DNA from 3 places in the Duffyella gerundensis genome. Region 3 is predicted to be linked to each of the others. Evidence: predicted binding sites of a transcription regulator. Region 3 holds the regulator's gene; each other region holds the start of a gene.
The links. The regulator PurR, encoded in region 3, represses purine synthesis genes. The targets are predictions, from matches to a motif close to CANGCAAACGTTTGCNTG.
Positions count from the first base shown of each region.

Region 1: purM (phosphoribosylformylglycinamidine cyclo-ligase) is a predicted target of PurR. The motif match lies at 4,627-4,644, and genes of this name have one in related genera.
Region 2: serA (phosphoglycerate dehydrogenase) is a predicted target of PurR. The motif match lies at 3,968-3,985, and genes of this name have one in related genera.

Region 1 is NZ_LN907827.1:2,823,447-2,830,824, forward strand. It holds gene bepA (beta-barrel assembly-enhancing protease) at 1-1,407, shown strand, start outside; gene hda (DnaA inactivator Hda) at 1,413-2,114, opposite strand; gene uraA (uracil permease) at 2,209-3,492, opposite strand; gene upp (uracil phosphoribosyltransferase) at 3,841-4,467, opposite strand; gene purM (phosphoribosylformylglycinamidine cyclo-ligase) at 4,707-5,747, shown strand; gene purN (phosphoribosylglycinamide formyltransferase) at 5,744-6,382, shown strand; gene pstB (phosphate ABC transporter ATP-binding protein PstB) at 6,419-7,183, opposite strand; gene pstA (phosphate ABC transporter permease PstA) at 7,197-7,378, opposite strand, start outside.
Region 2 is NZ_LN907827.1:3,106,732-3,114,109, reverse strand. It holds gene mscS (small-conductance mechanosensitive channel MscS) at 1-371, shown strand, start outside; gene argO (arginine exporter ArgO) at 526-1,149, shown strand; gene EM595_RS14350 (oxidative stress defense protein) at 1,284-2,006, shown strand; gene EM595_RS14345 (LysR family transcriptional regulator ArgP) at 2,040-2,945, opposite strand; gene rpiA (ribose-5-phosphate isomerase RpiA) at 3,140-3,799, shown strand; gene serA (phosphoglycerate dehydrogenase) at 4,172-5,410, shown strand; gene EM595_RS14330 (5-formyltetrahydrofolate cyclo-ligase) at 5,510-6,109, opposite strand; RNA gene ssrS (6S RNA) at 6,274-6,457, opposite strand; gene zapA (cell division protein ZapA) at 6,497-6,826, opposite strand; gene EM595_RS14315 (YecA/YgfB family protein) at 6,997-7,378, shown strand, end outside.
Region 3 is NZ_LN907827.1:1,818,422-1,825,799, reverse strand. It holds gene EM595_RS08465 (C40 family peptidase) at 112-891, shown strand; gene cydH (cytochrome bd-I oxidase subunit CydH) at 948-1,037, opposite strand; gene purR (HTH-type transcriptional repressor PurR) at 1,311-2,336, shown strand; gene punR (DNA-binding transcriptional activator PunR) at 2,333-3,244, opposite strand; gene punC (purine nucleoside transporter PunC) at 3,349-4,530, shown strand; gene cfa (cyclopropane fatty acyl phospholipid synthase) at 4,834-5,982, shown strand; gene EM595_RS08435 (riboflavin synthase) at 6,036-6,683, opposite strand; gene EM595_RS08430 (MATE family efflux transporter) at 6,904-7,378, shown strand, end outside.

The DNA.
Region 1 (7,378 bases), 1.0 Mb from region 3:
CAGTTTGCCGCAGCGATGCCCGCACGGGCGGACATGCCAGATAATTTACCGGATATTGGCACCACGGCGGGCGCAACGCTGTCGATCAATCAGGAACTGCAGATGGGCGACTTTTATGTGCGCCAGCTGCGGGCCAGCGCGCCGCTGATCAACGATCCGCTGCTTAATGACTACATTAATCAGCTGGGACAGCGGCTGGTATCGCATGCCCAGTCGGTCAGAACGCCCTTCCATTTCTTCCTTATTCGTAATGATGAGCTGAACGCCTTCGCCTTTTTTGGCGGCAATGTGGTGCTGCATTCGGCGCTGTTTCGCTATGCGGATAATGAAAGCCAGCTCGCCTCGGTGATGGCGCATGAGATTTCGCACGTGACCCAGCGCCATCTGGCGCGTGCGATGGAAGAGCAGCAGCGCAACGCGCCGCTGACCTGGGTGGGCGTGCTCGGCTCTATCCTGCTGGCGATGGCTAATCCGCAGGGCGGCATGGCGGCGCTGACCGGCACGCTGGCGGGTACGCAGCAGGGCGTCATCTCCTTTACGCAGAATAATGAACAGGAAGCGGATCGCATCGGCATTCAGGTGTTGCAGCGCGCGGGCTTCGATCCGCAGGCGATGCCCAACTTTTTGCAAAAGCTCGCCGATCAGTCACGCTTCTCCTCCCGGCCGCCGGAAATTTTGTTGACCCACCCGCTGCCCGACAGCCGCCTTTCTGACGCGCGCAACCGCGCCAATCAGATGAAGCCGATGGTAGTGCAATCTTCCCAGGATTTTTACATGGCGAAAGTGCGGGCGCTGGGTATGTACGCCACCGGGCAGAATCAGCTGGGTGACGATCTGCTGAATGAGTGGATGAAAGGCAACAGCCGTGAGCAGGCCGCCGCACAGTACGGCAAAGCGGTGCAATTTTTACAGGCCAAAAGCTTTGATAATGCGAAGCGTATCATTGCGCCACTGCTGGCCAAACAACCGGCCAACGTCTGGTATCTCGATATCATGAGTGACATTGAGATTGGCCTAAATCAGCCGCAGCAGGCGGTTGCGCTGTTGAGCAGTGTGAAGAGCAACAGCCCGGTGGTGCAGCTCAACCTGGCGAATGCCCTGCTGGAAGCGAAGCAGCCTGCCAACGCCAGCCGCATTCTGAATCGTTATACCTGGGCGCATCCTGATGACAGCAACGGCTGGGATCTGCTTGCACAGGCGTCGGCAGCGCAAAACCTGCGTGACGAAGAGCTGTCGGCACGTGCCGAAGGACTGGCTTTAGGCGGGCAGCTGGATCAGGCGATCACGACCCTCAGCAGCGCCAGCGCCCAGGTGCCGTTGGGCAGCCTGAAGCAGGCGCGGTACGATGCGCGTATCGATCAGCTACGTCAGTTGCAACAGCGTTTCCGCCGTTATCAGAAGGGATAACTCGCCTACAGCGCGAGGATATCTTTCACGAAGGGAATGGTGAGCTTGCGCTGGGCGCTGATCGACGCGCGATCGAGACGATCCAGCGTAACGAACAGCGTGCGCATTTCGCGGTCGAGCCGCTTCAGCAGAAAGCGGCCCACATCATCCGGCAGTTCAAAACCGCGCAGGTTGGCGCGCAGCTTAAGCGCCTGCAGTTTATCTTCATCCGACAGCGGTTGCAGACGGTAGATCTGGCCCCAGTCGAGCCGCGAGGCGAGATCGGGCAGCTGCAAATTGAGCTGCCGCGGCGGCCGATCGCCAGTGATCAACAGCCGGGTTTTACCGGTTTCCAGAATGCGGTTGTAGAGATCGAAGATCGCCATTTCCCAGGCGTCGTCACCGGCGATGCATTCGATGTTATCGATGCAGACCAGCGCCATCTGTTCCATCCCGTCTAACACTTCCGGCACAAACCAGGTGCGCTTATCCAGCGGCACATAACCGACCGCTTCGCCACGTGCTGACATCTGTGCGCAGGCGGCATGCAGCAGATGACTACGTCCACCGCCTTCCCGTGACCAGAAATAGAGGTAGCTGCCATGTTCCTGTTGCAGTGCGCCGGTCAGCGCGGCAAGCAGCGACGGGTTTTCCCCCGGCCAGAAACTGGCGAAGGTTTCGTCATCGGGCAGATAGAGTGGCAATGAAAGTTGTGCCGGCGTGTTCAGAATTACCTCGGTCAGGGCGGGCAAAAAATCGCGGGAAGTTTATCACAACTTTGCGGCAGAGACGAAACGGGCAGCCGGGCTGCCCGGGCGATCGTCATCGTGGCGCGTTGTCGTCAGCTTCCAGCACTACTTCTTCCGGGCGCAGCAGGCTGATCGCTTTGAAGATCAGGCTAAGACCGACGCCAACGATGGTTGCCAGCGCCATGCCCTTCAGCTCGGCGGCGCCGATATGAATTTTGGCACCGCTGACGCCAATGATCAGGATTACTGAGGTCAGAATCAGATTCTGTGCCTTGTTGTAATCGACCTTTGATTCGATCAACACGCGAATACCGGAGGCGCCAATCACGCCATAAAGCAGCAGCGAAACGCCGCCCATTACCGGCACCGGAATGGCCTGAATGGCTGCCGCCAGCTTGCCGACGCAGGAGAGCAGAATCGCCAGAATGGCTGCGCCACCGATGACCCAGGTGCTGTATACCCGCGTGATCGCCATCACGCCGATATTTTCCCCGTAGGTGGTGTTGGGCGTTGAGCCAAACAGGCCGGAGAAGATAGTTGAAACGCCGTTAGCAAACATCGAGCGATGCAGGCCGGGGTCGCGCAGCAGATCCTTTTTGACGATGTTAGCGGTCACCACCAGATGACCGATATGCTCGGCGATCACCACCAGCGCAGCGGGCAGAATGGTCAGCATCGCCGCCCACTCAAAGCGTGGCGTATAGAAGGTCGGCAAAGCAAACCACGGCGCATTGTAAACCGGCGTCCAGTCCACGATGCCCATCGCAAACGACAGCGCATAGCCGACCACCACGCCGATCAGGATCGGGATAATCGCCAGAAAACCGCGAAACAGCACCGAGCCGAAGATGGTCACCGCCAGCGTAACCAGTGAAATGGTCACCGCAGTGCTATCTGCTGCGCTGCCTTCAGCCGGTAACAGCCCGGCCATGTTCGCCGCTACGCCCGCCAGTTCCAGACCAATGACCGCCACAATCGCGCCCATCGCCGCTGGAGGAAACATCACGTCCAGCCAGCCGGTGCCCGCTTTTTTCACGATCAGCGCCACCACACAAAACAGCACGCCGCAGAGGATAAAGCCGCCCAGCGCCACTTCATATCCCAGCGGCAGTAATAGCAGCACCGGAGAAATAAAGGCAAAGCTCGAACCGAGATAAGCAGGGATTTTTCCCTTACAGATGAACAGATAGAGCAAAGTACCGAGGCCATTAAACAGCAGCACGGTGGCCGGATTAATATGGAACAGAATAGGCACCAGCACCGTCGCGCCAAACATGGCAAACAGATGCTGAAAGCTGAGCGGAATGGTCTGCAACAGCGGTGGGCGTTCACTAACGCCGATGGCGCGACGAGTCATTATTTATCCTCTTCTGGCGGCTAAAAAAACCAAAAAAAAGCCGACCCTCTGGTCGGCTGTTCGAACAAGACTTTCTGCAAACATTGCGGCGGGCATCACTGGCCTGCCGCCCGCAATGCTCACCAAACTGAATCGGTAACGGCTCCAGCCCCGACCAGGATCCCGACCGCTGAACCTGGCATTGACCTTGCCGTTGACCCGCCAGTTGACCTTGCTGAAGCACGGGCGTTATTGTCGCCGCCAATTTACAGACGCTCAGCGCACAGCAACCGGAGCGTACTGAAGTACGTGAGGATTGCGCGCACTGCGCGGAGGTAAAGTGGCCAGTAAAATAGCCCGCAAGGAACATCATTTAGTGCCAAAGATCTTATCGCCGGCATCCCCAAGACCGGGGATGATATACCCTTTCTCGTTGAGGCCCTGATCCACCGACGCGGTATACAACTCAACGTCCGGGTGCGCCTTCTCCAGCGCCTTGATCCCTTCCGGCGCGGCCACCAGTACCAGCACCTTAATGCTGGTGCAGCCCGCTTTTTTCAGCAGGTCGATGGTGGCGATCATTGAGCCGCCGGTTGCCAGCATCGGGTCAACCACCAACGCCATGCGCTCTTCGATATTTGATACCAGCTTCTGAAAGTAAGGTACTGGCTCCAGCGTCTCTTCGTCACGATAGACGCCCACCACGCTGATACGCGCACTCGGCACGTGCTCAAGCACCCCTTCCATCATACCCAGACCGGCGCGCAGAATCGGCACCACGGTAATCTTCTTGCCTTTGATCTGATCGATCTCAACCGGGCCATTCCAGCCCTCAATCGTAACGCGCTCGGTTTCCAGATCGGCAGTGGCTTCGTAGGTCAACAGGCTACCCACTTCTGATGCCAGCTCGCGGAAACGCTTGGTGCTTACATCATGCTCACGCATCAGACCCAGTTTATGTTTGACCAGCGGGTGTTTGACTTCCACGATCTTCATTGTTGTTCTCCGGCATTGAGTTGAGCGAAAAAAAATCGCGGGATTATACCGCCTTTTGTTTTCAACGCCATATGACTTATGGCAATTAAACGCCAAAGCGGAGCTTTCGCAAGGATCGGACATTTTGTCAGGTAACGCAATCTGCCGCGTGATAAGGCACTCGCAAACGTTTGCTTGCGCTGTTAGAATTGCCGCGCTTTTTTCAAACCACCAACCGCAAACCGCGTGGGGATTTCGCAGTGACCGACAAAACCTCTCTCAGCTATAAAGACGCCGGCGTTGATATCGATGCAGGCAACGCGTTAGTCGATCGTATCAAAGGCGTAGTGAAAAAAACCCGCCGTCCCGAAGTGATGGGCGGACTGGGCGGCTTTGGTGCCCTTTGCGCGCTGCCGCAAAAATACCGTGAGCCGGTGCTGGTTTCCGGCACCGACGGCGTTGGCACTAAACTGCGTCTGGCCATGGATTTGAAACGTCACGACAGCATCGGTATCGATCTGGTCGCCATGTGCGTGAACGATTTGGTGGTCCAGGGCGCCGAGCCGCTGTTCTTCCTCGATTATTACGCCACCGGCAAGCTGGATGTGGATACTGCCGCCGCGGTCATTGAAGGCATTGCCGAAGGCTGCCTGCAGTCGGGCTGTGCGCTGGTTGGCGGCGAAACCGCAGAAATGCCAGGCATGTATCACGGCGAAGATTACGACGTGGCCGGCTTCTGCGTTGGCGTGGTGGAAAAATCAGAGATCATTGACGGCAGCAAGGTCACCGACGGTGATGTGCTGATCGCACTCGGCTCCAGCGGCCCGCACTCCAACGGCTACTCACTGGTGCGCAAAATCCTGCAGGTAAGTCAGACCGATCCGGCAACCCACCAGCTGGAAGGCAAACCGCTGGCCGATCACCTGCTGGCGCCGACCCGCATCTACGTTAAAAATATTCTCAGCCTGATTGAACAGGTTGATGTGCACGCGATTGCGCACCTCACCGGCGGCGGTTTCTGGGAAAACATTCCGCGCGTTCTGCCGGATAACACGCAGGCGGTGCTGGAAGAGTCGAGCTGGCAGTGGCCAGCGGTATTTGACTGGATGCAGCACGCGGGCAACGTCAGCCGTCACGAAATGTATCGCACCTTTAACTGTGGCGTGGGCATGCTGATCGTGTTGAGCCCGGAAGAAGCGGACAAAGCGGTGCAGCTGATGAACGATGCCGGCGAGCAGGCGTGGAAGATTGGCGTGATCAAAGCATCTGATGCCGCTGAGCGTGTGGTTATCAATTCATGAAACGCATCGTCGTGCTGGTGTCCGGCAGTGGAAGCAACCTTCAGGCAATCATGGATGCCTGCCAGCAGGACCGCATCAACGGCCGCGTGGTGGCCGTGTTCAGTAATAAAGCCAGCGCGTTTGGTCTGGAACGTGCGCGCAACGCTGCCATTCCGGCGTTTGCATTGTCAGCCAGTGCGTTTGCCGATCGTGAAGCTTTTGATCGCCAGCTGATCGAAGAGATCGATCGCTGGCAGCCCGATCTGCTGGTGCTCGCGGGCTATATGCGCATTCTCAGCCCGCAGTTCGTGGCGCACTACCACGATCGTCTGCTGAACATCCACCCTTCCCTGCTGCCGAAATACCCTGGCCTGCACACGCATCGTCAGGCGCTGGACAACGGCGACAAGGAACACGGCACCTCAGTGCATTTTGTCACCGACAAGCTGGATGGCGGGCCGGTGATTCTACAGGCCAGGGTGCCGGTATTTGCCGAAGACAGCGAAGCCGAAGTTATCGCGCGCGTGCAGCATCAGGAGCACGCGATCTATCCGCTGGTGGTGAGCTGGTTTACCGCTGGCAGGCTGGAAATGCGCGACAATGCGGCCTGGCTGGATGGCGTTCGACTGCCGCCACAGGGTTACGCCGAAGAGTAAAACAGCCGGTTTCCCGCCCGGGAAACCGTTTTTTAATCAGCCAAATCGACCGGTAATGTACTCTTCCGTGCGGCGCACTTTCGGCGCGGTGAAGATGGTATCGGTATCCGCAAACTCAACCAGCGCACCATGATGCATAAACGCGGTGTAATCTGATACGCGCGCCGCCTGCTGCATATTGTGTGTCACCAGTACCAGCGTGAAATGCTGCTTAAGCGTGCTCATCAGCTCTTCCACCACCAGCGTGGAGATGGGATCGAGCGCCGAAGTCGGCTCATCCAGCAGCAGCACTTCCGGTTCGATCGCAATAGCGCGGGCGATCACCAGCCGTTGCTGTTGTCCGCTGGAGAGCTGTAGCGCATTTTGCCCCAGATTATCTTTCACTTCCGGCCACAGCGCCGCAGCACGCAGTGCCCGCTCGGTCGCTTCATTGAGCACGCGCCGATCGCGTACGCCCTGCAGGCGAAGTCCGTAGACCACGTTTTCGTAGATCGATTTAGGAAACGGGTTGGGCCGCTGGAAAACCATGCCCACCCGCCGCCGTAACGCCGAGAGATCGTCGCCTGATTGCAGGATAGAGCGATCCTCCAGGCGAATATCGCCTTCGATACGGCAGTCGTCGATCAAATCGTTCATGCGATTAAAACAGCGCAGCAGCGTCGATTTACCGCAGCCGGACGGGCCGATCAACGCGGTGATACGATTCCTGGGAATGTTCAGCGAAATAGTATTCAGCGCCTGCTTGCTGCCATACCACAACGATAAATTTTCCACTGCCAGTGCGACTTCAACATCGGCCATAACGAGTTCCAGGTTATTGAGTCAAGGCGCGATAGCGCTCGCGCAGACGATGACGCAGCGCCATCGCCAGTAAATTAAGGCTGATAATGATGGTGACCAGCAACAATGCGCTGGCGTAAACCAGCGGGCGATCCGCTTCGGCATTAGGACTCTGAAAGGCGAGATCGTAGATCTGAAAACCCAGATGCATAAACT
Region 2 (7,378 bases), 1.3 Mb from region 3:
GTAACATCGTCAACTTCTCGCGCGAGCCGGTACGACGCAACGAGTTCATTATCGGTGTCGCGTATGATGCGGATGTCGATCAGGTGCTGACGCTGCTGCGCGAAGTGGTTGATGCCGATTCACGCGTACTGCAGGAAAAAGGCGTGCAGATTGGCCTGAACGAAATGGCAGCGTCATCGCTGAACTTCGTGGTGCGCTGCTGGAGCAACAGCGGCGATCTGCAGAATGTTTACTGGGATCTGATGAAGAACTTCAAGCTCAAGCTGGACGAGCACGGCATCGGTATTCCTTATCCACAGATGGATGTGCATCTGCATCGTGCTGAGCCTGCGCAGCCGGATGCTGAGCAAAAAGTGTCGCTCAGCAAATAACACGCTGTATTGAATAAGGGAGCCTGAGGGCTCCTTTTTTTATGTCGGTTGTCAGGTTATCAGCTGCGCTAATGCTCTATCACTATTTTGAATTTCCACTAATAGTGGTCGCGATTTACACTGCGTCTGTTCATAGCCATAACGGGAAAACGGCATGCTCTCCTATTATTTTCAAGGCGTTATGCTTGGTCTGGCGCTTATTTTACCTTTAGGCCCACAGAATGCGTTTGTGCTCAATCAGGGCGTGCGTAGGCAGTTTCATATTATGACCGCCGCGCTTTGTAGCCTGAGCGATATGGTGCTGATCTGTGCCGGGATTTTTGGCGGCAGCGCGTTGTTAACGCAGTCACCGCTGCTGCTTAATCTGGTCACCTGGGGCGGCGTAGCATTTCTGCTGTGGTATGGCTTTGGTGCCTTACGCATTGCCTGTAATCGTAACCTGTCGCTGGCTGACGAAACGGTGGCAAAGCAGAGCCGCTGGCGGATTGTTGCCACCATGATGGCGGTGACCTGGCTTAATCCGCACGTTTATTTAGATACTTTTGTGGTGCTGGGTAGCCTGGGCAGTCAGCTACCGCAGGCGGCACGTGGCTGGTTTGCTTTTGGCACCATTAGTGCCTCGCTGGCCTGGTTTTTTGGCCTGGCGCTGTTAGCGGCATCGCTTTCACCGGTTCTGCGCACGGTCGCTGCCCAGCGCATTATCAATTTGCTGGTGGGTGTCATCATGTGGTTTATCGCGTTTCGCCTGGCGCAACAGGGCATTGCCGGTTTTCACTAAAGAGTTCGCGCGCGTTGGCGGAACTTTTGCCACAATGAAAACTCAGAACATCGCACATGGAAAACCGCTTGCTGCTCAGGCAAGCTGGCGTTGTAATCCCATCTTTTAGCGATAACCCCTCAAGGAGGACTTTGGTGAAAATGAAAGCTCTGGCTCTTTCAGCCCTGATGGCAATGGGCACGCTGCCGCTGGTTTCTCAGGCGGAAGAACTGCCTAACGGCCCGCACGTTGTGACGTCTGGCCAGGCCAGCGTTGACGCAACGCCTGACATCGCCACGCTGGCTATCGAAGTGAATGTTTCGTCTAAAGAAGCCGCAGAGGCAAAGAAACAGGCTGACGATCGCGTCGCACAGTATTTTGATTTTCTGAATAAAAATGGCATTGAGAAAAAAGATATTGATGCCGCTAACCTGCGTACGCAGCCGGAATATGATTACACCAAAGAGGGCAAAGCGGTGCTGAAAGGCTACCGTGCCGTGCGTCAGGTGCAGGTCACATTGCGCCAGCTCGATAAGCTTAATGAGCTGCTGGACGGTGCGCTGAAGTCGGGTCTGAATGAGATTCGCTCGGTTGAGTTAGGTGTAGCCAACCCGGAAGCGTTCAAGGATAAAGCGCGCCAGGCAGCAATTGCCAATGCGACCCAGCAGGCACAGGCACTGGCTGAAGGTTTCCACAGCAAGCTTGGCGCGGTATGGAGCGTGCGGTATCACGTCTCAAATTATCAGCCAATGCCGGTGGCACGCATGTATAAATCAGCTTCGGCAATGGCGGACACGACCGCGCAGCAAACCTATGAGCAGCAGAGCATCCACTTTGACGATCAAGTTGATGTGGTGTTCCAGCTTCAGCCGCAGTAAATCAGTTAACAGGGCGGCATCCCGCCCTGTTTTTTAGATCATCTCCGCATCTTGTCTTAACACGCGATGACCATGCGCCAGCAGCGCATCCGTTACCCGACGCATCAGGCGACTTTCGGGCGCAAAACGGTGCCAGTAAAGCATGCGTCGCTGCAGCAGTCCCGGCGTTAAATCCACCAGTTCGCCATTCGCCAGCTCGCGCTCAATCTGCAAGTGCGGGATCATACAACAGGTTGAACCCTGTCTTGCCAGCTGCACAAAGGCCTCTGACGAGTTGACGATATGGCAGGGTACGCTGCCGGGAGAGAGATCGAAGTTCTGCTGCAGAAACGCCTGATGCATATCATCAAGATGGTCAAACGCCACCGCAGGTGCCTTCAGCAGCGCTGAGCGGGTGACGCCGTTGGGAAAATAGCGGGTGGCAAAGTCGGGCGAGCCAACAAACAGATAGTCCAGCGCGCCCAGCTGATCGACCAGGCAACTGGGTAATGGCTGCGGCTGGATACTTACCGCGCCGACCACTTCACCGCGGCGCAGGCGCTCCTGAGTGCGTGTTTCATCTTCCACCTGCAAATTGAGGCGCACCGGTGAATCAGCCAGCACATCTTTTAACGCAGGCAGTAACCAGGTCGCCAAACTGTCGGCATTGACCGCCAGCGACAGCAGCAGTGGTGTGGTGCCGCTGTTCTCATCGCCCAGCCACTCCTCTTCCAGCAACTCAACCTGATGCAGCAGTGCCAGCAGTTTTTGTCCCTGTTCGGTGGGGCGGGGCGGCACGGTGCGCACCAGTAGCGGCTGGCCAAACAGATTTTCCAGCTGTTTGATACGCTGTGAGACCGCTGACTGCGTAATGCAAAGCTTTTGTGCCGCGCGCTCAAAGCCGCGTTCACGAATCACTGCGTCCAGCGCCTGAAGCGTTCGATAATCCGGGCGTTTCATTAGCGTTCTGTTTCTCTCTCAGGATGGTTTTCTGCACTATGCCATAAAACAGCCTGTTGCCGGGTACTTCTCGTTACAGTGTGTTTTGTGGGCTGGCTTACAAAGCTGCGAATCGCTCTCTGTGCTATGCGCACTTTCACAGAAGCTTGATTTATACTACGCGCCTCAACTTAGTGGCAGCACAGGTTTATATCATGACTCAGGATGAACTGAAAAAGGCCGTAGGCTGGGCCGCGCTGGAATATGTCCAGCCCGGCACGATTGTTGGCGTGGGCACCGGCAGCACCGCCGCGCATTTTATTGATGCGCTGGGCACGATAAAACACCAGATTGACGGTGCGGTATCCAGTTCGGAAGCTTCGACGTTAAAACTGAAGGCGTTGGGCATTCCCGTTTTTGACCTGAACGAGGTCGATTCGCTGGCGATATATGTCGATGGCGCAGATGAAATCAATCCGCAAATGGAAATGATCAAAGGCGGTGGCGCGGCATTAACGCGCGAAAAGATCATTGCCGCCGTGGCGACCAGGTTTATCTGCATCGCCGATGCGTCAAAAGAAGTCGACGTGCTGGGGCACTTTCCGTTGCCGGTTGAGGTGATCCCGATGGCGCGCAGTTTTGTTGCCCGCGAGCTGGTTAAGCTGGGTGGTCTGCCGGAATATCGCCAGCATGTGATTACCGATAACGGCAATATCATTCTGGATGTGCACAACTTGCGTATCATGGAGCCGATTGCGCTTGAGCAGGCCATTAACGCGCTGCCTGGCGTGGTGACGGTAGGGCTGTTTGCTGCCCGCGGAGCCGACGTGGCATTGATTGGCGGTCCAAATGGCGTGCGAACCATTGAGAAATGATCTGCAGCGCTGAGTTTTTTCCGCTAAAACGTAACTTTTGTTAACCCGCAATATTTAGTGACTTATGTCACAAACAGCACGCTGACATTGCTAACATTCTGGGGCTAAATTCCTTAACCAGATTTTGTGCCATGTCGCAGCAACAGGCGCTCTGCCTGTGCTGCATGCCAGGCAATCGTTTGTATTGCTCCATACGTAAATTTTGTTATTTTGGCAGAAGGCTGGCTTATATCTGGTTAGCTGACGCAGGCAGAAGAGAATTGTCCGGTTGGTCACCGTGCTGAATCGTGACGGACAGGAGAAACGCTCTTTTGCATGGGTACAGCTGCCGATCATCAGCTCCATCTGAAGTCTGCATAATAGGGTCGGGAAATGGCAAAGGTATCACTGGAGAAAGACAAGATTAAATTCCTGCTGGTGGAAGGCGTGCACCAAAGCGCGCTGGAAAATCTGCGTGCTGCGGGTTACACCAACATCGAATTTCATAAAGGTGCGCTGGATACAGAAGCACTGAAAGCGTCAATTCGCGATGCGCATTTCATCGGCATCCGTTCGCGCTCGCAGCTGACGGAAGAAGTTTTCGCGGCGGCAGAAAAACTGGTGGCGGTTGGCTGCTTCTGCATCGGCACTAACCAGGTTGATCTCAATGCTGCGGCGCAGCGCGGTATTCCGGTGTTTAATGCACCTTTCTCTAATACCCGATCTGTTGCAGAACTGGTGATCGGCGAGCTGCTGCTGCTGCTGCGCGGTATTCCGGAAGCGAACGCCAAGGCGCACCGTGGTATCTGGAACAAGCTGGCGGTTGGCTCCTATGAAGCGCGCGGCAAAAAGCTCGGCATCATCGGCTATGGCCACATCGGTATGCAGCTTGGCGTGCTGGCGGAAAGCCTGGGCATGCACGTCTATTTTTACGATATCGAGAATAAACTGCCGCTGGGCAATGCCACTCAGGTTAACCAGCTCAGCGAACTGCTGGGAATGAGCGATATCGTCACGCTGCACGTGCCGGAAACTGCCTCAACGCAGGATATGATCGGTGAGAAAGAGCTGGCCTGGATGAAGCCAGGCGCGCTGCTGATCAACGCCTCGCGCGGTACGGTAGTGGATATTCCTGCGTTGTGCGATGCGCTGAAGCGTAAACACCTTGCTGGCGCCGCAATTGACGTTTTCCCTACCGAGCCGGCAACCAACAGCGATCCTTTCACGTCGCCGCTGTGTGAGTTCGACAACGTGATTCTGACGCCGCACATTGGTGGTTCCACCGAAGAAGCGCAGGAAAATATCGGCATTGAAGTGGCCGGTAAGCTGGCTAAGTACTCCGATAACGGTTCAACGCTCTCTGCGGTTAACTTCCCGGAAGTCTCTCTGCCAGTTCATGGCGAGCATGTCAGCCGACTGCTGCATATCCACGAGAACCGTCCTGGCGTGCTGACCGCGCTCAACCAGATCTTTGCTGAGCAAGGCATCAACATCGCCGCCCAGTTCCTGCAAACCACGCCGTATATGGGCTACGTGGTGATCGACATCGATGCCGATCAAACGGTAGCGGATAAAGCGCTACAGCTGATGAAGGCCATTCCAGGCACCATGCGCGCGCGCCTGCTCTACTGATTTAACGACGCTCACTGCTGATGTCCCGGCCCGCATGCCTGTTTCAGGCGGCGGGCTATTTTGTTTCCCCTATGCTCTGTAAGCGCATCCGTTCTCTCCTCATGTTAAATCCCATTGCCACAGTTTTGCTGGCGTAATCACTGCGCTCAGCGGTACATCCCATTCTGCGACCGGCAAGGCATCCACATGCTGACAATCGTGCGCCAGGCCGATCGTGGCCAGGCGATGCTGCTGCCAGTGCTGTAACGTGCGATCGTAAAATCCACCGCCCATGCCCAGCCGCTGGCCGTAACTGTCAAAAGCAACCAGCGGCATCATGATGATATCCAGCTGAGACAGCGGAATAATATGACGCACGTCCAGTGGCGGCTCCGGAATGCGCAGACGATTAAGGCGCAGGTCGCTTTCTGGCGTATAGCGCAAAAACAGCAGCTGACCGCGTGCAAAAGGATGCAGGACAGGCAAAAAGACGTTTTTATGCTGCTGCCAGAGACGCGCTATCAACGGCCGGGTATTCAGCTCGCCGTCGAAGGAGAGAAACAGAGCGATGTTCTGCGCTTGCGTGACCGGGGCGAAATTGATGGCGTGTTCAGCAACCCGATCGGCTGCCGTCTGCTGTTGCGCAGCAGAGAGCGAGCGGCGCAGATGCCGAATATGGCTGCGGATATCCTGTCTGTCACGTAATGAGAGCGACGGCATTGAGTTACCTGCTAACGCGGAAAGTGAATAAAATCACTATAACAGGATGATTAACGAGAAGAAGTGCAGGATGAAAAAAGCGTTGCTCACAGCAAGAGTTAAGGCATAAGAAGTGATTTTTTTCACGTGTAACGTGCTGGTACTTAAAGGGTGATAGAAGAGGGGAGATCTCCGAGATGCCGCCGCAGGCTGTAACCCTTGAACCCTTGGTTCAAGGTGAGTATGCCGTCGCAACCATTAGGCTTCTCGGACGGACCGAGCATGCACACAGGTAGCAGAGCGTCACACTCTGTTGGTATGAAATATCGGCTCAGGGGACTGGCCCGCTTGCAAACATCTCAGAGAAAATTTGCTTCACCGTTACTCTATCACAGTAACCATGAAGTACTATTCGAACTTAGCACCCTGGCGTTCAGTAATGCGACCTTGCTCAAGTAATGCCTGCTCAATGGTCTGCTGCAGCATTCGGATGCGTTGTTCCATGTTAGCAGCATAGTCGCGGGTCTTGCTTTTTTCCTGCGCCAGCTCATGGCAAATATTCAACGCAGCGATGAACACCAGCTGCTCTGTATTTGTGACTCTAGTGCGAACTTTTAAATCTTGCAACCGTTGATTGAGATCTTCCGCCGCCAAATTTAAAGCATCTTGCTGTTCTGGCGGACAATTTACTCGTAAAGAACGGCCAAAAATATGTATATCTACCGGTTGTGCCGACATTGAACCTTCCCGACTGATTACTGCGCCCGCTTCACCCTTACCGTTCAATGGCTTGGGAGGGGCGCCACTATATAGACCCGCTAAATAAGTTACAACCCCTTTTCTGGAATCGTTGCGGCACCTGGTGGTAGCATACCATGAACTTATTCCGCCAACGACGATGAATACTTATGTCTTTACAGAACTCTGCGCCAGACTACGACACCCTGGCAGCCGTACTTACCCAGCAGGGCGTCGGCATGACGCCCGCCGAAATCCACGGATTACTGAGTGGCATTATCTGCGGCGGCAATCTCGACCACAGCTGGAAGCCGCTGGTTAACGATTTGATTAATGAAGGTTTGGCTTTTCCACAGGCGGTTTCCCAGCCGCTGCTGCTGCTGCACGGCAGCGTGCTGGATGCACTAGAAGATGATGGCTTTATGTTCCAGCTCTACCTGCCAGAAGGCGACGATATTACCGTCTTCGATCGTGCAGATGCGCTGGCCGGATGGGTTAACCATTTCCTGCTGGGTTTAGGCGTGACGCAAACTAAACTGGATAAGGTCACCG
Region 3 (7,378 bases):
CTTTTGTGAAAAAGTTCGATTAGAATTGCTGCTCGGGTCTGACCGCCGGGTCAGATTAATGCTATTTATTCGCTCACGCTGTTCATTGGGCCCTATACCTGTAACCGACTCATGCGTCTATTAATTACGCTTTTTGTGCTGGCGTTTGCCCAGTTGATGATGAATGTGGCTGAAGCGTCGCCGCAGGCACCCGTCAACGCCACCCATCACAAGGCAGAAAAGAAACTGGCACGCGATGACGACCGACGCAAAAAGCGCGCGGTAAAAACCACAACGAAAAAGTCACGCCTCACCGCCGTACAGAAATTAAAGCTTAAAAAACGCACCAAGGTTCAAACTGCTTCGCTGCAAACCCCGAAATCCCGCACTACCCTTCGCTCACTGAAACGCTACGGCCGTCATCGCCAGTCAGATGCCGCTGAGACGGAAACCGCCGCGGCAAAACTGGCGCCATTGAAAATGAGCAAGGCACACCGCGCGCGCTATCAGAAAGCCCGTGAAACGGCGATGAATAAGCTGATGGGTCAGCTGGGCAAACCTTATCAGTGGGGCGGTGCCTCACCGCACACCGGCTTCGACTGTAGCGGCCTGGTATGGTATGCCTATAAAGATCTGGTTAAGTATAAGATTCCGCGCACCGCCAACGAGATGTTTCATTTGCGTGATGCCGCTCAGATCGACCGCGAATCGCTGCAAAAAGGCGATCTGGTGTTCTTCCGCATTAACAACCGCGGCGCTGCTGACCATGTTGGCGTGTATCTGGGCGATGGCAAATTCATTCAGTCGCCACGGACCGGAAAAGATATTCAGATTACAGCGCTGGGAGAAGATTACTGGCAGCGCCATTACGTTGGCGCACGTCGCGTGATGACGCCGAAAAATATTCGTTGACACCTGCTGTTGCGCAACAAAAAAAGGCCGCGTTGATGCGGCCTTTTTTGTCGGCGTCAGTGCAGAATTGCCGTCACGCTAAATGCAATGATTACCGCCAGCGCGCCGGCGGTAGTCAACAATGCCATTTTTAAATCAGTGCTCATGGTTATCCTCGTGGTCTCTTTTTATCGTAAGATTTATCTTGCTCGCTGGGTAAACATCTCGTTTTCTTGCAGCAGCCTTGCTAGAATTCGCCCTTCGCGTTGCGCAACATTACGCGACCTGTCTGCTGTTAGCGCTTTTAACGACGTCACCCCCCTATTTTTGGCGTTTATTTCGGCAATTAAGGCCGGTTGCGCCGCATTACATTCCGCAGACGCAAACGTTTAACATTATGCTTATCAACCCTTTGCGATAAGCGCAGGAGTAGCACTTCCATGGCAACAATCAAAGACGTGGCAAAACTGGCCGGTGTTTCAACCACCACCGTGTCGCACGTCATCAACAAAACACGCTTTGTCGCTGAAGAGACGCGCGAAGCGGTATGGGCAGCAATCAAAACGTTGCACTACTCACCGAGTGCCGTTGCCCGTAGCCTTAAGGTCAATCACACCAAGTCGATCGGCCTGCTGGCTACCTCAAGCGAAGCGCCCTATTTCGCCGAAATTATAGAGGCGGTAGAAAACCGCTGCTTTGATCGCGGATATACATTGATTCTGGGCAACGCCCACAATGACCTGCAAAAACAGCGCGCCTACCTGTCGATGATGGCGCAAAAGCGCGTCGATGGCCTGCTGGTGATGTGCTCTGAATATCCTGATGACCTGCTTAAAATGCTGGAAGAGAACCGCAATATTCCAATGGTGGTGATGGACTGGAGCGAGTCGCGTGGCGATTTCACCGACACCGTACTTGATAATGCCTTCCACGGTGGTTATCTGGCGGGCCGCTATCTGATCGATCGCGGCCATCGCGATATCGGTGCGATTCCTGGCCAGCTGGAACGTAACACTGGCGGCGGTCGCCATGCGGGATTCCTCAAGGCGTTAAATGAGGCCAACATCGCCGTGCGCGATGAGTGGATCGTCCAGGGTGACTTCGAACCAGAGTCGGGCTACAAGGCGATGCAGCAGATCCTGTCACAAAAACAGCGGCCAACTGCTGTGTTCTGCGGTGGCGATATCATGGCGATGGGCGCAATTTGTGCCGCGGATGAGATGGGTTTGCGCGTGCCGCAGGATATTTCAGTGATCGGCTATGATAACGTGCGCAATGCGCGCTATTTTACGCCTGCCCTGACCACCGTACATCAGCCAAAAGAGCAGCTGGGCGTTACCGCGCTGGATATGCTGCTGGAGCGCATTCTCAGCAAACGCGAGCAGCAGCAAACCATTGAGGTGCAACCGACGCTGATTGAACGTCGTTCAGTCGCCGACGGCCCTTTCCTCGACTATCGTCGTTAATGGCTTTCCTGCAGCCACTCCTGGTTCAGCGTGGCCGGATCGCCAAGGTAATCGAGCAACCAGCTTAGCGCAGGGGAACTCTGTTGTTCAGACCAACTGACACAGCAGGGGCTGCCCGGGAACTCGCTGGCCAGCTGCAGCGCCTGTAAGGTGCCGTCCCGCTCCAGCGGCGCAGCAATGTGCGCCGGTATCATGCCGACGCACAATCCCGCCAGTAGACACTCCACGCCGCTTTGCCAGTCAGGCACCACCAGTCGACGCTGATTATCCAGCGTCCAGGTGGTGCGACGCGTCAGGGCACGTGACGTATCTTCCATCACCAGCGACGGCCACTCACGCAGGGCATCATCGCTGACCACACCCGTGATGCTGGCCAGCGGATGTGATTTTTCCACCACGCAACGCCAGTTAACGGTTCCCATATCGCGGAAGGCAAAGCGCCCACCCACCGGGATCGCCTGCGTGGCACCGATGGCCACGTCTACCCGCCCGTCAGCCAGCGCATCCCAGACGCCGTTGAACACCTCCATGCTGATTAACAGTTCCATATCCGGGAAATGCCGATAGAAATCCAACACCAGTTGCCGGGTGCGTGGCGGCTTAACAATACAATCAACGGCGATGCTCAACTGGCCGCGCCAGCCGTTGGCTACCTGCTGACACTGACGTCGGGTGGCAAGCATTTTTTTGATAACAGAACGGCCTTCGACGACAAAATGTTCCCCGGCAGCGGTTAAAATTACGTCGCGGTGACGCCGTTCGAACAGCGGTACAGCCAGCCAGCGCTCAAGCTGGCGCACGGTATAACTGATAGCGGAAGGCACGCGGTGCAGCTCTTCCGCCGCGGCGCTGAAGCTGCCAGTACGTGCCACAGCATCAATCACTTCTAACCCATGTTCAGACCACATTGTTTGCCTGCAAAAAATTTCAAAGCCAGAGGCAAATATTACCGTTTCACAACGCGCTGTGCATGCTTTTACACTGCGCCGACAATAATTTTGATGAGCGTCCCATGACCAGGAATATTTTTTTCTTACCTTACCTCGCGTTATTAAGCATGCTCGGCTTTCTGGCCACCGACATGTATCTGCCTGCTTTTTCGCTGATGCAGCAGGATTTTGCCACTGAAGCTGGGGTGATCAGCGCCAGCCTGTCGATTTTTCTGGCCGGTTTTGCCGTTGCCCAGCTGATTTGGGGCCCGCTTTCCGATCGCATCGGCCGCAAGCCGGTGCTGCTGGCTGGTTTGGCACTGTTTGCCGTTGGCTGTGGCGGCATGCTGTGGGTGCAGGATACCCACTGGATGCTGATATTACGTTTCCTGCAAGCGGTGGGCGTCTGTGCTGCTGCCGTTAGCTGGCAGGCGCTGGTGGTTGATACGTATCCAGCCCATAAGTCTAACAAGGTGTTCGCCACCATTATGCCGCTGGTGGCGCTGTCGCCCGCGCTGGCGCCTTTGCTGGGTGCGTGGCTGCTGTCGCATTTTTCATGGCGCGCGATTTTCCTCGCCCTGATGGCGATTGGCCTGCTGCTGCTGATTCCGACTTCACTGCTGAAAAGCAAAGATCGCAGCGTCAAGCCCAACACGGCGCAGCCTGGTTTTGCCACGCTGCTGCGTTCTGCTATCTACAGCGGTAACGTACTGATTTATGCCGCCTGCTCGGCCAGCTTTTTTGCCTGGCTAACCGGTTCGCCGTTTATTTTGCACGATATGGGCCTGACGCCTGGTGATATCGGCCTGAGTTATATTCCTCAAACCATCGCGTTTCTGGTAGGCGGTTACAGCTGTCGCGCCGCGTTAAATCGCACCACCGGCGATCGTCTGCTGCCCTGGCTGATTGTGCTTTACGGCGTCAGTATCATTGCCCTGTTTATGGTGGCGATGAGCGGTAATCCTTCGCTCACCATGCTGCTGATCCCCTTCTGTGGTATGGCGATGGCCAACGGCGCAATTTATCCGATTGTGGTAGCGAGTGCGTTATCCCCTTTTCCGCACGCTACCGGTAAAGCGGCAGCGCTGCAGAATATGCTTCAGTTAGGCCTCTGCTTTGTCGCCAGCATGGCGGTTTCGCAATGGCTGACGCATCCGCTGTTGACCACCAGCATCGCCATGCTCAGCACCGTTTTTCTGGCGGCTGCGGGTTACTGGTGGCAGCGTTCAGCGGAACGTCCTGCGCAGGTGTTAGCTGAATCCTGATTGGCCACAAAGTTAGCACGCTAACAATAATGCATTGAATATTGCCCTGGGTGAGCATATACTCATTCGGGGCATTATTTTATCTAAAATCAGTAACATAACGGCTAGCAATATGCGCCGTTACGGCTGTAAATTTTTTTTCAGTGCTGCGTTCGCAACACGTTTTATTTTTTTCTTTGTTTTCAAACCTCTGTTAAAAGCCGATGTCGAGGGGCATGGAAATTCCGTGCGTGCTCTCACAACACGAAAAGAAATTGACTATTCTTTTTCTCAAGTTTTGATCATACGGGTGATGGAGAAGCTATGAGTTCATCATGCATCGAAGACGTAAATCTGGAAGAGAATCACTGGTATCGTATTGCACATGAAATGCTGGCTGGCGTCGGTATCGAAGTGAATGGGCCGCATCCGTGGGACATTCAGGTTAAGCATCCCGATTTTTTTAAACGGGTGTTACAGGATGGATCGCTGGGTCTCGGCGAAAGTTATATGGATGGCTGGTGGGAATGCGCGCGGCTGGATATGTTTTTTCATCGCGTATTAAAGGGCAAACTGGATCAGAAGTTGCCACACCATTTTAAAGATACTCTGCGTATTGCTGCTGCTCGTCTGAAAAATCTACAATCGAAAAAACGCGCCTGGATTGTCGGTAAAGAACATTACGATTTAGGAAATGATCTTTTTTCGCTCATGCTCGATTCCCACATGCAATATTCCTGCGGTTACTGGCATAAAGCCGACACGCTGGAAGAGGCACAACGCGCAAAGTTAACGCTTATTTGCGATAAGCTTGGTCTGGAACCTGGTATGACCCTGTTGGATATTGGCTGCGGCTGGGGCGGACTGGCGGAATTCGCCGCGCGTTATTATGGCGTGCAGGTAACAGGCGTAACGATCTCCGCTGAACAGCAAAAAATGGCTCAGCAGCGCTGCGCCGAATTACCGGTCACTATTCTGCTGCAGGATTATCGCGATCTGGATCAGCAATTTGATCGTATTGTGTCGGTAGGTATGTTTGAACATGTTGGTCCGAAAAATTACGCGACCTATTTTGATGTGGTTGATCGTAATTTAAAACCTGACGGTATTTTTCTGTTGCATACCATCGGCGCCATAAAGACCGATATGAATGTCGATCCCTGGATAGATAAATATATCTTCCCTAATGGCTGCTTGCCCTCAGTGCGGCATATTGCAGATGCCAGCGAACCGCATTTCATCATGGAAGACTGGCATAATTTTGGTGCGGATTATGACACTACGCTGATGGCCTGGCATACACGCTTTATGCAGGCGTGGCCGCAGCTGGAAGCCGCTTATGGCGAACGTTTTAAGCGCATGTTTAGCTACTATTTGAACGCCTGCGCCGGCGCGTTTCGGGCGCGAGATATTCAGCTGTGGCAGGTGGTATTCAGCCGTGGGGTTGAGGGCGGTTTGCGCGTAGCCCGCTGAAAAAGAGCATAAAAAAGGCCGATCAGCGGCCCTTTTTATTTTGTAGATCGGCGTTATTTAAATTCGCCACTGGCAGCAGCCATAATCGCGCCTTCGCGCTGTGCCAGCACGCGCTCTACGGTATCGACAATCGCCTGGGTTTGCGGATCAATTTCGATATTCACTCGCTGACCCAGTTTTTTGGTCCCCAGCGTAGTACGCGCCAGCGTTTCCGGAATTAAATGTACACAGAAGCGCGTCGGCGTGACATCGCCTACCGTCAGGCTGATGCCATCAATACCCACATAGCCTTTGTGCAGAATATATTTCATCTGCGCGGCGTCCTGCGGGCGAAACCAAATTTCACGGTTATTTTCTGAATTGATGATTTTGCAAATTTCTGCGGTGGTGATGATATGGCCGGACATCAGATGGCCGCCTATTTCATCGCTAAATTTTGCCGCGCGCTCGATATTAACCACGTCGCCCGGCTGTAATTCACCCAGATTGGTTAAACGCAGCGTCTCTTTTATTAAGTCGAAGCTGACGCGATCGCCCTCAATATGGGTTACGGTCAGACAGCAGCCGTTGTGTGCAACAGACGCGCCTAACGCCAGACCCGGTAATAACTCCGCTGGCAGCTGCACCACGTGGGTACGAAACTGCGTTTTCTCGTCAACGGCAAGCAGCCTGGCTGTGCCCTGAACAATTCCGGTAAACATACTTCCGCCTCCGTGGTTTTTTTTCATATTATCATATTCTGCTGCCAGAATAAGGCCTGCCATGGCAATAACGCCATGGTAATGCGTGTAATAACCCGTTATTCAGCATTGGCTAAATGCGCGCCAATCGTTAAACTATGCCACTCATTATTCTGATTATTTTGGTTTACTCAAAACCGTTCTTTTTGGCCGTCCCACCTCTAAAAATAAGGTTTACCCCGTGCAGAAGTACTGGACAGAAGCGCGTCAATTATTAGGCCTTGCCATTCCGGTTATCCTTGCCCAGGTCGCCCAGACGGCGATGGGTTTTGTCGACACCGTAATGGCAGGCGGCGTGAGCGCCACCGACATGGCTGCCGTGGCGATCGGCACCTCAATCTGGTTGCCGACCATCCTTTTTGGTCATGGCCTGCTGCTGTCCCTGACGCCAATCGTGGCACAGCTTAACGGCTCAGGCCGTCGCGAACGCATCGCACTTCAGGTCCGCCAGGCGTACTGGCTCGCCTTGCTGGTCTCGCTGCTTATCATGCTGCTGTTATGGAACGCCGGCTACGCGATCCATGCTATGCACAACATCGATCCGCGGCTGGCTGACATCGCGGTCGGCTATCTGCACGCGCTGTTGTGGGGGGCGCCGGGATACCTGTTTTTCCAGGTAGCACGCAACCAGTGCGAAGGCCTGTCGAAAACCAAAC